DNA from 4 places in the Bradyrhizobium sp. CFUWI genome. Region 1 is predicted to be linked to each of the others. Evidence: predicted binding sites of a transcription regulator. Region 1 holds the regulator's gene; each other region holds the start of a gene.
What was found. The regulator PhoB, encoded in region 1, activates phosphate uptake and scavenging genes when phosphate is short. The targets are predictions, from matches to a motif close to TGTCATNNANCTGTCAT.
Positions count from the first base shown of each region.

Region 2: the regulator PhoB is predicted to act here: its motif matches at 1,852-1,868, upstream of ugpB (sn-glycerol-3-phosphate ABC transporter substrate-binding protein UgpB).
Region 3: the regulator PhoB is predicted to act here: its motif matches at 1,434-1,450, upstream of phnC (phosphonate ABC transporter ATP-binding protein).
Region 4: the regulator PhoB is predicted to act here: its motif matches at 1,231-1,247, upstream of AC066S_RS26175 (YdcH family protein).

Region 1 is NZ_JBWJZE010000005.1:449,888-452,833, forward strand. Features, by position in the region: gene pstB (phosphate ABC transporter ATP-binding protein PstB) at 1-691, shown strand, start outside; gene phoU (phosphate signaling complex protein PhoU) at 703-1,419, shown strand; gene phoB (phosphate regulon transcriptional regulator PhoB) at 1,434-2,147, shown strand; gene AC066S_RS14640 (GcrA family cell cycle regulator) at 2,384-2,893, opposite strand.
Region 2 is NZ_JBWJZE010000005.1:68,001-70,946, forward strand. Features, by position in the region: gene ugpA (sn-glycerol-3-phosphate ABC transporter permease UgpA) at 1-432, opposite strand, end outside; gene ugpB (sn-glycerol-3-phosphate ABC transporter substrate-binding protein UgpB) at 481-1,797, opposite strand; gene AC066S_RS12975 (CaiB/BaiF CoA transferase family protein) at 2,165-2,946, opposite strand, start outside.
Region 3 is NZ_JBWJZE010000003.1:401,838-404,783, forward strand. Features, by position in the region: gene phnD (phosphonate ABC transporter substrate-binding protein) at 1-439, opposite strand, end outside; gene phnC (phosphonate ABC transporter ATP-binding protein) at 514-1,323, opposite strand; gene AC066S_RS09195 (transferase hexapeptide repeat family protein) at 1,497-2,165, shown strand; gene AC066S_RS09200 (alpha-D-ribose 1-methylphosphonate 5-triphosphate diphosphatase) at 2,162-2,946, shown strand, end outside.
Region 4 is NZ_JBWJZE010000013.1:90,077-93,022, forward strand. Features, by position in the region: gene AC066S_RS26170 (NAD(P)/FAD-dependent oxidoreductase) at 1-837, shown strand, start outside; gene AC066S_RS26175 (YdcH family protein) at 965-1,144, opposite strand; gene AC066S_RS26180 (YdcH family protein) at 1,475-1,681, shown strand; gene AC066S_RS26185 (hypothetical protein) at 1,793-2,011, shown strand; gene AC066S_RS26190 (hypothetical protein) at 2,033-2,284, shown strand; gene AC066S_RS26195 (GGDEF domain-containing protein) at 2,288-2,946, opposite strand, start outside.

The sequences.
Region 1 (2,946 bases):
CATCAATCTGGCGCTCGGCACCAACCGCGTCACGGCCTTCATCGGCCCGTCCGGCTGCGGCAAGTCGACCCTGCTGCGCATCTTCAACCGGATGTACGACCTCTATCCGGGGCAGCGCGCCACCGGCCAGCTGCTGCTCGACCACACCAACATCCTCGATCCCAAGCTCGACCTCAACCTGCTGCGTGCCCGGGTCGGCATGGTGTTCCAGAAGCCGACCCCGTTCCCGATGACGATCTACGAGAACATCGCCTTCGGCATCCGCCTCTACGAGAAGATCTCGAAGTCCGAGATGGACGACCGCGTCGAGAAGGCGCTGCGCGGCGGCGCGCTGTGGAACGAGGTCAAGGACAAGCTCAACGCCTCCGGCCTGTCGCTCTCCGGCGGCCAGCAGCAGCGCCTCTGCATCGCCCGCACCGTCGCGGTGCGGCCCGAGGTGATCCTGTTCGACGAGCCCTGCTCGGCGCTCGACCCGATCTCGACCGCCAAGGTCGAGGAGCTGATCCAGGAATTGTCCGAGAACTACACGATCGCGATCGTCACCCACAACATGCAGCAGGCGGCGCGCGTCTCCGACAAGACCGCCTTCATGTATCTCGGCGAGCTGATCGAGTTCGACGACACCAGCAAGATCTTCACGTCGCCGACCGACCGGCGGACGCAGGACTACATCACCGGCCGGTTCGGCTGAGGAGACGCAATATGGGTACTGAACATACCGCAAAGGCCTTCGACACCGACCTCCAGGAGCTCACCCGCCTGGTCGCCGAGATGGGCGGGATCGCCGAGCGCATGATCGTCGATTCCGTCGATGCGCTGATCCGCCGCGACGTCGCGCTCGGCCAGCGCGTCGTCGCCATCGACGCCGATCTCGACGCGCTGCAGAAGCGCATCGAGGAGCGCGCCGTGCTCACCATCGCCCGCCGCCAGCCGATGGCGGTGGACCTGCGCGAGATCGTCGGCGCCATGCGGGTTGCGACCGATCTCGAGCGCATCGGCGACCTCGCCAAGAACATGGGCAAGCGCGTCGCCGCGCTGGAGACCGACTTCCATCCGCTCAAGCTGTTCCGCGGCCTGGAGCACATGACCGACCTGGTGCAGCAGCAGGTCAAGTCGGTGCTCGACGCCTATGCCGCGCACGATCTGCCGGCGGCGATGGCGGTGTGGAAGGGCGACGAGGAAGTCGACGCGATCTGCACCTCGTTGTTCCGCGAGCTCCTCACCTACATGATGGAGGATCCGCGCAACATCTCGTTCTGCATCCATCTGATGTTCTGCGCCAAGAACATCGAGCGCATCGGCGACCACGCCACCAACATCGCCGAGACCGTGTTTTACATGATCGAGGGCCAGGCGATCACCGACAAGCGGCCGAAGGGCGACATGACGAACTTCGCCACGACGATCCCGAATACCTAAGGAGCGACGACACCATGGGCGCACGCATTATGGTGGTTGAGGACGAGGAAGCTCTCACCGAGCTGCTGCGTTACAACCTCGAAGGCGACGGCTATGACGTCGAGACGGTGATGCGCGGCGACGACGCCGACACCCGCCTCAAGGAGCACATTCCCGATCTGATCGTGCTCGATTGGATGCTGCCGGGCCTCTCCGGCATCGAGCTGTGCCGGCGCCTGCGCACCCGGCCCGAGACCAAGCAGCTGCCCATCATCATGCTCACCGCGCGCGGCGAGGAGAGCGAGCGGGTGCGGGGTCTTGCGACCGGCGCCGACGATTACATCGTCAAGCCGTTCTCGGTGCCGGAGCTGCTGGCGCGCGTGAAGGGCCTCTTGCGCCGCGCCAGTCCCGAGCGGCTCGCCACCGTGCTCGCCTATGGCGACATCGAGCTCGACCGTGACAAGCGCCGCGTCGCGCGCTCGGGCCGCCCGATCGATCTCGGCCCGACCGAATATCGCCTGCTGGAGTTCTTCCTGGAGCATCCCGGCCGGGTGTTCTCGCGTGAGCAGCTGCTCGACAGCGTCTGGGGCCGCGACATCTACATCGACGAGCGCACCGTCGACGTCCATATCGGCCGCCTGCGCAAGCTGCTCAATCTCGGCCGCGAGCAGGATCCGATCCGCACCGTCCGCGGCGCCGGCTACGCACTGGACGATCGCTTCGCCAAGGCGGAGCAGGCGTCGGGTTAGCAGGCGTTGGGTGTAGCGGCTGTAGCTGCACTCTCCGTGTCGTCCCGGACAAGCGTCAGCGCAGATCCGGGACCCATCACCACAGGACGTGGTTTGGCGAAGACTCGGAGTCACCATCTCGCGCAACAATTGCGCCCTGTGGTTATGGATCCCCGCGTTCGCGGGGATGACACCGAGTCATTGGAGCCGTCATCGTGTGACGGCTGCAGTCTAGGCGATCAGTTAATTCCGCGAGCTCACCGCGTGGGCTTCGCCGGTGCGCGGCGGCGATCGGCCGCCGGCTGATACGCCACGCGCGAGTGCTGGGCGCAATAGGGCAGGCCGGACAGCGCCTTGCCGCCGCAGAAGAAGAAATCCGGGCTCGAGGGATCGCCGACCGGCCAGTGGCAGGTCGCCTCGTTCAATTCGAGCAGCGACAGCCGCTGGCTCATCGGCACCACGTTGTCGTAGGTGACGGGTTCGGCTTCGATCTCGACCTCGAAGGCCTGCGCCAGCGCGGTGTTGCCGCGCGCGATGGGGCGGGTCACCCGCATCATGTGCTGGGCGGGACGCGCCTTGCGCGGCCGGGGCGCGGCCGACGAAGGGCTCTTGGCGCGGCCGGACAGGCCGAGCCTGTGCACTTTGCCGATCACGGCATTGCGGGTCACATTGCCGAGCTCTGCTGCGATCTGGCTGGCCGAAAGTCCGGCCTCCCAGAGCTTTTTCAGCTGCTCGACGCGATCGTCGGACCAGGTCAAAACCGTCATTGCACCCTTTCCCTCGCTGCGCGGCTGCCATCCTGGGGCCCTCGCAACGATTG
Region 2 (2,946 bases), 380 kb from region 1:
GCCGAGGCCGCGCAGATATCGCGAGAGCACGCCGAGCGAGGGGTGCAGCATGAAGATCCAGAGCACGCCGACCACGGGCGGCGCCACCGCATAAGGCCAGATCAAGAGCGTGCGGTAGAGCATCACGCCGCGCAACGGCTTGTCCGCCATCACAGCGAGCAGCAGTGCAAAGGACAGCGACGAGACCGCGATCGCGAACGAGAAGAAGAAGGTGCGCAGGATCGCCTCGAAATAAGCGGGATCGCTGAACAGCTCGACGTAATTCTCGAACCAGACGAAGGTGGTCGACAGACCGAAGGCGTCCTGCAGCAGGAAGGACTGGATCACGGCCTGCAGGGCCGGCCAATAGAAGAAAATCAGGACGATCGCGAGCTGCGGCGCAACCAGCGCGTACGGCAACAGCTTCGATTGGAAAATGGCTTGCTTTTGCATGATGCCCCGGAGCGGCAGGCCGGGTTCACCGGCCTGCCGCCGATCGCCTTACTTGACGGCGGTCTTTTCGAACTGGCGCAGCATGGTGTTGCCGCGCTCGACCGCTGCGTCCAGCGCCTGCTTGGCGGTCTTCTTGCCGGCGAGCGCCTGCTCGATCTCCTCCGACCAGACGTCGCGGAGCTGGACCATGTTGCCGAGGCGCAGGCCGCGCGAATTCTCGGTCGGCTCCTTGTTGGTCAGCTCGAGCAGCGGGGTCTCGAGATAGGGTTGATCCTTGTAGAAGCCCTCGGCCTTGGCCTTCTCGTAAGCCGCCTTGGTGATCGGCAGATAGCCCGAGGCCTTGTGGATGTAGACCTGGCGATCGGTGTCGGAGAGGAAGGACAGGAACTTCGCCACGCCCTTGTATTCGTCGGCGGACTTGCCGCCCATCACCCAGAGCGAGGCGCCGCCGATGATCGAGTTCTGCGGCGCGTCCTTGACGTCAGGATAATACGGCATCGGCACCGCGGTGAAGTTGAACTTGGCCTGCGCCTTGACGTTGCCGAAGAACGCCGACGAGGTCAGGTAGAGCGGGCATTCGCCGGAGGTGAAGCGGCCTTCGCCGGTGTTGGTGCGGCCGGCGTAGTCGTAGGTCTTGTCCTTCTGCAGCTCGACCAGCTTCTCGAGGTGCTTGACCTGGAGCGGGCCGTTGAACGTGAGCACGGTGTCGAAGCCGTCGAGGCCGTTGGCCTTGGTCGAGAGCGGCACGTTGTGCCAGGCCGAAAGCTGCTCGAGATTGACCCATGTCACCCACGAGTTGGAGAAGCCGCAGGTCGCATGACCGTTGTCATGCAGCTTCTTGGCCGCGGCGAACACTTCGGGCCAGGTCTTCGGGATCTCGACATTGGCCTTCTTCAGCTCGTCGAGGTTGACCCACATGACGGTCGACGACGAGTTGAAGGGGAACGACAGCATCTCGCCCTTCGACGTCGAGTAATAGCCCGTGATCGCGGACAGATAGTTCTTCGGATCGAACTTCTCGCCGGCGTCGGCCATCAGCTTGTAGACGGGTTTCACGGCGCCGGTCGCGGCCATCATGGTCGCGGTGCCGACTTCGAACACCTGCATGATGTGCGGGGCGTTGCCGGCGCGGAACGCCGCGATGCCCGCATTCATCGTATCGGGGTAGTTGCCCTTGTAGGTCGGGACCACCTTGTAGTCGGTCTGCGAGGCGTTGAAGTCGCTCGCGAGCTTGACGATGACGTCGTTGTTGGCGCCGGTCATCGCGTGCCACCACTGGATTTCAGTCACGGCCAAAGCCGGCGACGCCGTCATGCCAATCGTGAGTGCAAATGCGGCAGCTGCGCCAAAGTGTCGAAGAGCCATCAAGAAAACCTCCCTTGCCCGTCAATGAAGAGGCGCTTGCGCTAGCAGCGCCATATGACGTTCACATGACTGTGTAAGCGGCCGATACGAAAGCGGCAAGCGCTGGAGAAGGGAAGCCGTCAAATAGGCGAAGACGCCGCGCTGCACGCGAGTGGTCGCGCCGCAGTGCGGCATCGGTTGATGTGAGCTTGGCGACCAGCCGCGGGCTCGAACACCTCTCCCGCCTGCGGGAGAGGTCGCGCCGAAGGCGCGGGTGAGGGTCTATCCTCTGGGGGATTGTCCCGTCGCGGAGGCACCCTCTCCCCAGCCCTCCCCCGCAAGCGGGGGAGGGAGCGCACCTGCGGCGACGCTCGATCCCGGTCTTATCTCAGCGCTTGCGCTCGGGGCCGCAGACCGTGCCGTTTTCGACCATCGCGTCGATCTCGGCCTTGGAGTAGCCGAACTCGCCGAGCACTTCCGCGGCGTGCTGGCTGAATTTCGGCGGCAGCCGGCGCAGGCTCGGCTTTGAGCGATCGAGCCGGATCGGCGAGGCGACGCCCTTGTACCAGTCCTTCTCGATGATATCGCCGCGCGCGATCGTGTGCGGGTTGGTCAGCGCCTGGTCGATCTTCTGCACGGGCCCTGCGGGCAGGCCCGCGGCGAGCAGGCGATTGCACAGCGGCTCGGCTTCGTGCTGGCTGAACACGGCGGCGAGCTCGACGCGCAACGCCTCGCGATTGGCGATGCGGTCCTTGTTGCGGGCAAAGCGCGGATCGGTGCCGAGCTCCGGCTTGCCGATCTCCTTGCAGAGCTTGCGGAAGGTGCCGTCATTGCCGACGCCGATGAAGATGTTGTCGGTCTTCGTCGGGAAGATCGCGTAAGGCACGAGGTTGGGGTGCTCGTTGCCGGTGAGCGACGGCGGCTTGCCATGCATGAAATAATTCGCGGTGTGCGGATGCATGATGGCAAGGCCCGTCTCGTACAGCGTCGTCTCCAGGAACTGGCCCTGGCCCGAACGCTGCCGCTCCGATAGCGCCATCAGGATGCCGATCGCCGCATAGAGTCCGGTGGTGATGTCGACCAAGGGCACGCCGATCCGCATCGGCCCGCTCTCGGGCGAGCCGGTCGCGGCGATCATGCCGGTCATGGCCTGGATAATGGCGTCGTAGC
Region 3 (2,946 bases), on a different contig from region 1:
GATCGACCAGGCCAAGGTTCTTGCCCTTGAGCTGATCGAGGGTCTTGTAGGGGCTGCTCGCCTTGACGAAGAACACAGAATAATAGCCGGTCGAGCCGTCGGCGTTGACGTCGTTGGCGAAGGCCTCGGACTTGACGCCGGTCAGGCGGGCGCGGGCGAACGCAGCCGAGCCGTAGCTGGCAATGTGGATGTTGCCGGCGCGCTGGCCTTCGATCACGGCGGCGTAGTCATTGGCGATGCGCAGCGTCACCTTCACGCCCAGCTCCTTGGAGAGATAGCTCATGAACGGCGCCCAGCGCTCGGTGACGCCGGAGGCGTTCTCGGCCGGCACGACCGCGAAGGTCAGCTCGGGATATTTCGCTTTCCAGTCGGCGGCCAGGGCTGAAGTCGTGAACGCGAGCGCGGCGGCGCCGGCAAGGACCAGTCTGCGAGTAATCATGATACCCTCTTCATCGGTTGGGGTCGGTTGACGCAAAGACTTGCAACGAAGACTTGCAACGAAACAGATTTCGCTCAGGCGGCCGCGGCCGTTCCGAGCGCGGGGACGCCCGCAGGCACCGGCGCAGGCATGGCGCCCATGACATCGGCGGCTTCGAGATCGTAGAGCTCGCGTGCGACGTGATCGGTCAGCGCGGCCGGCGCGCCGTCGAACACCACGCGGCCCTGCGCCATGCCGATCAGGCGATCGCAATAGCTGCGGGCGAGATCGAGCGAATGCAGGTTGCAGAGCACCGTGATGCCGAAATGCTTGTTGATGCGCAAAAGCGCATCCATCACGATCTTGGTGTTGCGCGGGTCCAGCGAAGCGATCGGCTCGTCGGCGAGGATGATGTCGGGCTGCTGCACCAATGCGCGCGCGATCGCGACGCGCTGCTGCTGACCGCCGGAGAGCTGGTCGGCGCGCTGCGCGGCGAGCGAAGCGATGTCGAACTGTTCGAGCGCCGACATCGCCAGCGCCTTGTCCTGCTCCGGCCACACTTGCGACAGCGAGCGCCAGGCCGGCATCGTCGCAAGCCGTCCCATCAGGACGTTGGTGAGGACATCGAGCCGGCCGACCAGGTTGAACTGCTGGAAGATCATCGCCGAGCGCGCCCGCCATTGCCGCAGCTCCTTGCCGCGCAGCGCAGTGACGTCGATCCCGTCGAACAGGATGCGTCCCTCGGTCGGGGTCACCAGGCGGTTGATGCTCCGCAGCAAGGTCGATTTGCCGGCGCCGGACCGTCCGATCACACCGACGAAGCCGCCGGGGGAAATTTGAAACGAGGCACCGTCCACCGCGGCTTTCGCGCCGAAGCGACACGTCAGACCTTCCACCACCAGCATGCAGGGCTCCAGATTAACTGGAGCCAATCGCTAACGCCGGCGCTTAACACTTGTGTGACAGGGACATTGCGGTGCGGCGATCCTGCACAGCTCATCCCCTGTCATCATGATGTCATGACATCGTCATCAAGCCGCTCGAAGAGATACGCCCGCCCCCAGACTTCGGACTCGACATGGCCGCCAAAGCTCTTTCAGTTCAGCCGACCATCGATCCATCGGCCAAGCTGCATGAGGTCAGGCTCGGCGCCTATACCGAGGTCGGCGCGCGCACCATCCTGCATGAAGTGGCGATGGGCGATTACTCCTATGTCGTGAACGATTCGCAGATCACCTACAGTACGATCGGAAAATTCTGCTCGATCGCGGCGATGACGCGCATCAACCCCGGCAATCATCCGATGCACCGCGCGACGCAGGCGCATTTCACCTATCGCTCCAGCGCTTACTTCGAAGGCGAGAGCGACGATACCGAGTTCTTCGACTGGCGGCGCCAGCATCACGTCCATATCGGCCACGACGTCTGGATCGGCCACGGCGCGATCGTGCTGCCGGGCCGCAACATCGGCACCGGCGCGGTGATCGCGGCCGGCGCCATCGTCACCAGGGACGTGCCGGCCTACACCATCGTCGCCGGCAATCCGGCCCGAATCGTGCGGCGACGGTTCTCCGAGGAGATTGCCGGGCGGCTTGCGCGGCTGGCCTGGTGGGACTGGGATCACGACAAGTTGCGCGAGGCCCTGCCCGATTTCCGCAAGCTCGGGATTGAAGATTTTCTTGCGGTATATGAAGCACGAGCGAGATCTCTCGCCAATCCTCCCAGTGAACGAAGCGCGGTCGCGTGACAGACATCTTCCTTGAAGGCGGCCGGACCCTGATCGGCGCCGAACTCGTCGAAACGTCATTGGCGGTGTCCGGGCAGGACATCACTGCGATGGACGCTTCGCGCGGCCGGGCGCGGCTGGCGATCGATGCCCGCGACCTGCTGGTGCTGCCCGGCATTGTCGATCTTCATGGCGATGCGTTCGAGCGGCAGATGATGCCGCGTGCCGGTGTCGACTTCCCGATCGACGTCGCGCTCGCCGACAGCGACCGCCAGGTCATCAGCAACGGCATCACCACGGTGTTCCACGCCACCACCTGCTCCTGGGAGCCGGGCTTGCGCAGCGCCGACAATGCGCGCGGCCTGATGGAGGCGATCGAACGGCAGCGTCCGCAATTCGCCGCCGACACCCGCTTCCATCTGCGGCACGAGACTTACAATCTCGAGGCCGAAGCCGAGATCGCGCAATGGCTCATGGAAGGCCGCGTCGACCTGTTCGCCTTCAACGACCACATGGACGGCACGGTCGCCGACATGGCCAAGCCGCGCAAGCGCAACCGCATGGTGGAGCGCACTGGACTGTCGGGCGAGGAATTCGACCGCCTGGTCGAACGCGTGACGTCGCGTGCCGACGAGGTGCCGGCTTCCGTTGCGCGTCTGGCCGCCGCGGCCCGCGCGGCCGAGGTGCGGATGCTCTCGCATGACGACGCGACGCCGGCGATGCGCCGGGAATTTCGCGAACTCGGCGCTGACATCGCGGAGTTTCCGATCAACGAGGAGACGGCCCGGGCGGCGGCAAGCCA
Region 4 (2,946 bases), on a different contig from region 1:
CTGATCGTCGCGACCAGCCCACAGGAGACCGCGAAGCTGCAATCGATCAAGGCGCATGCCGAGGCCAATGGCGTGCTCGACATGCAGCTGCTCGCGGGCGAGGCGGCACGCGCGCTGGAGCCGGCGCTGGCCTGCGACGCCGCGCTGCTGTCGCCCTCAACAGGCATCATCGACAGCCACGCCTACATGCTGTCGCTGCGCGGCGAAGCCGAGGAAGCCGGCGCGGCCTTCGCGTTCCGCACCCCGCTGATCCGCGCCAAGGCGGCCGGCGGCGTCATCGAGATCGAGGCCGGGGGCGCGGCGCCGATGACGCTGCAATGCAGCCTGCTCGTCAACGCCGCGGGGCTGTCGGCGACGATGGTGGCGCGCAATATCGACGGCATGCCGCTGGACCGCATTCCGCCGGCCTATCTCGCCAAGGGAAATTACTTCAGCTGCAATGCCAAGGCGCCGTTCTCGCGCCTGATCTACCCGGTGCCCGAACCCGGCGGTTTGGGGGTGCACCTGACGCTGGACATGGCCGGCCAGGCGCGCTTCGGGCCTGACGTCGAATGGATCGAGACGATCGATTACGAGGTCGATCCGTCACGCGCCGAGCGCTTCTATCCGGCGATCCGCAAATATTGGCCGGCGCTGCCCGACGGCGCGTTGATGCCGAGCTATTCAGGCATCCGGCCGAAGATCGTACCGCCCGCGGTGGCCACGCAGGACTTCCTGATGCAGGGTCCGCGCGATCACGGCGTCGCAGGCCTTGTGAATTTGTTCGGGATCGAGTCCCCTGGACTGACGTCATCGCTCGCGATCGCAGATCACGTCGCCGAGCTCGCAGAGGTCTAGAGCGCAGACAGGTCCAAGCATCGCGCAAGCACGTTGTGCGATGCTTCCCTTGCAGCAGGGACGAGCGCAATAACTCTCATCCCTGCATAAGGAAGGTACGATCAACTCTACGCTGTTATGGGGGTTACTAGTGGAGCGTGTCGCCGTGCTTCAGACGCTCGATCTGGTCCTTGACCATCAACTTCCGGCGCTTCAACTCAACAATTTGCAGGTCGTCTGTTGAAAGGTGCACGAGAGCGTCGTGCAATTCGTTTTCGAGAAGTTTGTGCTTCCGTTCCAATTCAACGAGATGTGCCTGAATTGTCATTCGAAACCTCCTCGGTAGGGTTGAACCTCAGGATTCGATCCGGACAACGAAGTCTACATCACCGATTCGTTCTGTCGATGGGTATCCGTCATTGCAGCTTCATTTTTGAAAATTCATATGTAACGAAGCGTGAGTAAAGGAACCGCGCCGGAAAAATCCGTGATATCAATGCGCTTGCACGGTCGCTCGGCGCCCCCGCAGAAATATGTTGCGGGAGATCGGCGAGCAAGGAGCGCAGATCGCTTGCGATCACGCCGCGCAAGGACGATAATTTCCACAGGGCATCCACAGCCTTAGTCTCACGCCTATCGGTTTTCGGCCACCGCAGACATGACCAATGAAGACGAGCGTGAGCTCGAAGCCGAGCTCACCCGGTTGCAGCAGGAACACCGAGATCTCGATGCGGCGATCGATGCATTGCATCAATCGCCCGCCCCCGACCTGTTGCGGTTGCAGCGGCTGAAGAAACGCAAGCTGTTGTTGCGCGACCGCATCGCGTTCATCGAAGACCAGATCACGCCCGACATCATCGCCTGATCCACAGACTGCGCGACAAGCCCACCTGGTATCGAATCCGCTTGACTCGAAAAGAACAAAATAAGAACATTGGGGTGCCCAACGCCCCCAGGAACGCCCGAGGAAACGCAGATGTCGACAGCCGCCCTTCTCGACAACAGCCACTATGAACAGGCCTGCGACCAGGCCATCGCGATGTGCGACGGCAATCTGCGCAGCACGATCAAGGCGCTGATCATGGCCAACGAATATCTGGAGGCCGAACTGGAGGAATTGCAGGCGGCAATCTCCGCCGGCTGCATCCCCGAAACCTCGCACAGCAAGATGCGGAGCAAGAGCAGCGCCGCCTGAGTTCAACTTTGGAGCAACGCCATGTCGGACGTGACCTATTACGTTGCAATGCCCTTCTTGATCGATGCCGACGGCTCGCCTGTCGCAGGTGCAGCGGAAGAATGCCAGAGTTCGACGGCCGCGTTGCGGCGCGCCGAGGCCCTGTCGCATGGCGCAGGCCACATCGGTGCGGTCGCGTTCAGCCGCAGCGGCGATCCCATGACCGGCGAATTCGGGGACGCCACGCTGCTGCGCAAATTCGGCAACGTGCCGGAAGATCTCGCCACGTTGTAGGAATCAGCTGCTGACCAGCCTGATCCGCGGCTCGTGCCGCCGGTGGGCCTTGCGCACATACATCGCGGCATCCGCCTCCTCCAGGGCGCGGCCTGCATCGGATTGCGCCCCCAGCAGCGCAACACCGACGGAGGCACCCGCGGTCACGTGCTGGCCGCGAAAGACGAAAGACAATTCGTCGATCGCCTGTTCGAAGGCGGCGGCCTTCGCCTTGGCATCGGTCTCGCTCAGATTCCAGAGCAGCAGCGCGAACTCGTCGCCCCCAAGCCGGCCGACCACGTCGGAGGCACGGACCTGCCGCGTCAGTGTGGCGACAATCGCCTTGAGCACCTCGTCGCCGGCGGCATGACCGAACGAATCGTTGATCGGCTTCAGCCGATCGACGTCGAGCACGATCAGCGCCCCGCTGGCGCGGTAGCGCTTCATGTAGGCGACAGCGCGCGCGAGTTCGCGCTCGAAGCCGCGGCGGTTGGGAATCTCGAGCAGGAAATCGGTATCGGCCGCGGCTTCCAGCTCCGCGACCCGGCGCTGCGCCGCCTTGAGCTTGGTCCGCAAGTCCCGGATCGTCGCCCTGAGGGTCTCCTTGGCGCCATCATCGCCCGCCGCGGCGCGCCGCAGCGGCTTCGCCGGACGCTTCGGGGCGGCTTTGGAACGGCCGGCGC